2 regions of the Bacillus sp. URHA0034 genome follow, and region 2 is predicted to be linked to the other one. Evidence: riboswitches for the same ligand, from Rfam matches in the RefSeq annotation. Region 2 holds a riboswitch; the other holds the start of a gene.
What was found. A riboswitch is a leader RNA that binds a small molecule or an ion and turns the genes downstream of it on or off. The one in region 2 is predicted to bind thiamine pyrophosphate.

Region 1 (2,203 bases), 1.4 Mb from region 2:
GACGGGGAGTGGTTGGCCATTCTTTTAAAATTTTGCTCCACTTGTCGTGGTACGATAAGGTTGAATTTCACTCAAGGTTTTTGACTTTTGACATGATATACTATAACAGTTTGTTTTCCGACAGACTTGCGCGAGAAATGTCTGTTTCTGCGCTTTCCCGAGGAATAAAACGCAGTAATCACTAGAATTCAACATACGGGGCCGTTGTTATATAATAGATTTACTGTACACTATGCTGAACGAGGGATGAACGATGAAAATTGTCATTATTTCCGATACCCATCTACCTAAACGTACCAAAGGACTTCCGGACAGATTAACTGCGGAATTAGCTGATACGGATTTAATTATTCATGCAGGCGATTGGCAAACAATCGATGTGTTTCATGAGCTTCAAACCTATGCAAAAGTCGAAGGGGTCTTCGGCAATGTCGACGATGATACCATCAAGGAACATTTCCCCGAAAAAAGAATTTTAGAGTTGGGCGGGTTTAAGATAGGTATTACCCATGGTCATGGCAAAGGGAAAACGACCGAAAAGCGTGCGATCCAAGTGTTTGCCGAGAATGAAGTCGATTGTATTATTTTTGGCCATTCTCATATCCCTGTGAAAAAAGTGGAAAATGGCATACTGCTTTTTAACCCTGGCTCCCCCACTGATAAACGTCGGCAGAAGCTGTTTTCCTTTGGCATTTTTGAGATTGGTGATACGATAGAAGCAGAGCATATCTTTTTTTCGAATAAAGGAGAAACAAATGAGTAAAACAGTTATCGTCTATACAACCAACGATTGTATTGAATGTACGATGGTCAAACGGGTCCTCACGGAAGAAGGGATTCCTTTTGAAGCGAGGGACATTTCGAAAAATCCTGCTTTCCAAAAAGAAGTGGAAAAATACGGCTTCCTGGGGGTCCCAGTCACCGTGCTCAATCAACGAGCCGTCAAGGGATTTACCAATGAGCTAAAGGAGATCATCGAATTAGCCAAGAGTTAGTCTAGTAGAAACAATTCCTTTACATTGAAGAATATAAGCGTTAATATGAGTGAGTAATTGAATAATAGAAGATCTACTAGGGGTGCCCTGTGAATCAGGCTGAGAGAAAACATTGTAGTTTTTAACCCTTTGGACCTGATCTGGGTAATACCAGCGTAGGAAAGTAGTCGAGTGAGATAGTTTTTGTTTCGCATTCAAAACTAACCGGGTCCATTTATTGGAGCTGGTTTTTTTATGTTAAAAATGAAAAGGGGAGAGTAAGTTGGAAAAAAGCTATGTGTATGAAACATTAAATAGAGTAAGAGAGGTTAGCCCGCTTGTACATAATATCACCAATGTGGTTGTGACAAATTTTACTGCGAACGGTTTGCTTGCCCTTGGTGCATCTCCAGTCATGGCCTATGCCAAGGAAGAAGTTGCTGATATGGCTAAGATTGCTAGTTCACTAGTGTTGAATATTGGTACGTTAAATGCCGAAAACGTTGACAGTATGATTATGGCTGGGAAATCAGCGAATGAGCACGGGGTTCCGGTTATTTTCGACCCGGTTGGTGCAGGGGCTACACCATACCGAACCGAGACTGCCCACAAAATAATGAATGAAGTCAAGGTTTCAGTGGTGCGCGGAAATGCAGCCGAGGTATCGAATGTGATCGGCGAAAAATGGGAAATCAAAGGTGTTGATGCAGGAGCAGGAAACGGAAACACCGTCGAGCTTGCGATCAAGGCTGCGCAAACAACGGGCAGTGTTGTGGTGATCACTGGTAAAGAGGATATCGTTTCAGACGGTGAAACAACTTATATTGTTTCCGGGGGCCATCCGATTTTAACAAAAGTAACGGGTACGGGCTGTCTATTAACCTCAGTAATTGGTGCCTTTACGGGAGTGGAAAAAGATGTACTGTGGGCAGCGGCAGCGGCTTTAGCCTATTACGGGATTGCTGCGGAAAAGGCGGCAAACAAAACTGCGGAAGCGGGACCTGGAAGTTTCCAAATTGAATTTTTAAATCAATTAGCACTTGTTTCGGAAGAAGATATTATTTCTAATGTTTCGATTAAAAAATTATAGCGGAGGTTTGTAGCATGAAAAGAGCATTAACAATCGCTGGTTCAGATAGCGGCGGCGGAGCTGGAATTCAAGCGGATTTGAAGACATTCCAAGAATTAGCGGTTTTTGGTATGTCGGCCATCACAGCGGTGACCGCGCA
Region 2 (2,203 bases):
GCATCTAATATATTTAATAATCGGTCAACGGATTCATTCAAAAAGAAAGAGGTAACAACCCCCTCATCCTTTGATAAAGGGTTAAGAGTATATACTCCAGGTAAATCTATTAATTGTCCAATATTATTCTTGAAAACGCCGACTTTCTTTTCAACTGTTACACCGCTCCAGTTACCAACATACTCATAGGAACCTGTTAAATTATTAAATAATGAGGTTTTTCCAGTATTCGGGTTTCCAATTAGAGCGATTTCCATTATATTCTCTCCACTTCAATCTGAACTGCTTCTTTCCGGCGCAGTCCAACACACTGGCCGCATGATTCTATCATAATCGGTCCGCCAAATGGCATCACACATTTTACACAGACTTCAGATCCTTCAGTTATTCCTAAATCGAGTAAGCGTCTTTGAACGAGGTGACCAACATGAGAAAGATCAATTATTTTCCCTTTATCTCCTGCTTTTAAAGCTCCAAACATGTATATCACCCTATCTAAGTTAATTGAGAATGATTATCTTTCTAAATGTATTTTAACACTTTTTTGAGTTAATAAGCATAATAAATTTGACAAAAGTTCGAAAAAAAATCTTAAAATGCAAAAAAAAAGGAAAAGATAATCCTTTCCTTTTCTTCGTTCTTATAGACTTTTTTGCAGAACCATCTTCTTTGGTAGTGCACTAATTAACAAAACGGTGATGATTGCACTTATGATGAAATTCGGCAGCATATAAGTTCCATTATAAAGTAATGAGTAGATAGCTACCGGCTGGCCTTTAGGAGCATACTCTCCGAAAAAGGCAATTCCGGAAATCACATGGCAAATATATCTTAGCGCACTTCCCAAAAATGCCCCAGTTATTACGTACGTCATCCATTTTCCTTTGTTCTGTTCATTCAGTGCTTTTTTGATCGCTGAAGCAAAAATCCCTGAGGCTCCAACTACTGTGAAAGCAATAAAATAATCAATAATTCCTTGAACAATCGTATAAACTTGTGAAAATCCCATAATAAACTGAAGTAACCCTAATAAAAAGCCTGTTAAAAGTCCGCCTTTAATCCCCCAGCGATAGGCAATCAGAAATATTGGTACCATCGCAATGGATATGGAACCACCCTGCGGCCAAATTTTTAAAGAAACAATCCCCGCTACGAAATCTAATAAATAAGCAAGCGCAGTAAATACAGCAACCTCTGCGATAAATAATGTATTACTTCTCGTTTGATACACCAACTTCTCCCCCTTTATCTAATTGGAACCTCTTGATCTCTTCCCATAGACTATATGGCACCCGTAAATAGAAGAAAAAAAGCAATCCAGACAAGGAATGTCTGAATTGCTTTTGTATTTAGCAAACCACATCCCTACGCTAGTGTTAACTAACAGGTTCATAGGGTCAGAACTTGGTCGTTCACTCTCAGCCGCATAAAAAGCAGCTCCCCCTGTGGAAGTATTCAATTGTTATCCATAAAAAATATACTACTCTTCCTCTAATTAAACAAGATTTTTATTTTAGGGAATGTTATCAATTTCCTTCTAAATGATTAATAATTAACAACATTTTACTAGGTAAAAAATTTTTCTACAATTTTATAAAGGATTTTTACAATCATCAGCGAATTATCATGGTAATCAGTTGGTTAAAACCAATAGGGGGAAACAACATGTCTACGGGAGAACAAACGGATTTAGTCGCCTTTTTTGCGCATAACAAACAGCAATTAGTACAAGAATGGGAAGAAACAATAATGATTTACCAGGGTGATCCCTTTAAAGGTAAAATTCGTGAAAATGCCGAAGCCCTATTAGATGTCATTCTTACCATGCATACCTTATCAAAGGAAGAATTATTAAATGTTATTGAAAAGATTGCCATTGATATTTCAAAGGAACGAGTTTTGGCAGACATTAACATTGGTGATTTTGTTTACAATGTCAATACCGGCCGGACCGTTTTATATAGCTATTTAAGTAAAACAGGACTCACATGGTCCGACCTGCAGAAATCGATTAATGATATTAATTTCTGTTTTGATAAATTTTTATATTTTGCCGTATCCCATTATTCGGAAGCAAAAAATAAAATTATTGAAGAAAAGACGATGTTTATTGATTCAACCCACCAAGATCGCTTAACACTACTCGGCCAAATGACCTCAAGCTTTATTCATGAATTTAGAAACCCGCTTACATCAGTACAAG

Region 1: another riboswitch for thiamine pyrophosphate. It lies ahead of thiM (hydroxyethylthiazole kinase); the one in region 2 lies ahead of thiT (energy-coupled thiamine transporter ThiT).

The regions. Positions count from the first base shown of each region.
Region 1 is NZ_JBWCDK010000002.1:332,998-335,200, reverse strand. It holds gene ACZ9EE_RS03960 (metallophosphoesterase family protein) at 254-763, shown strand; gene ACZ9EE_RS03955 (glutaredoxin family protein) at 756-995, shown strand; TPP riboswitch at 1,064-1,174, shown strand; gene thiM (hydroxyethylthiazole kinase) at 1,258-2,064, shown strand; gene thiD (bifunctional hydroxymethylpyrimidine kinase/phosphomethylpyrimidine kinase) at 2,079-2,203, shown strand, end outside.
Region 2 is NZ_JBWCDK010000002.1:1,740,047-1,742,249, forward strand. It holds gene feoB (ferrous iron transport protein B) at 1-257, opposite strand, end outside; gene ACZ9EE_RS10335 (FeoA family protein) at 257-481, opposite strand; gene thiT (energy-coupled thiamine transporter ThiT) at 641-1,231, opposite strand; TPP riboswitch at 1,346-1,454, opposite strand; gene ACZ9EE_RS10345 (histidine kinase N-terminal domain-containing protein) at 1,666-2,203, shown strand, end outside.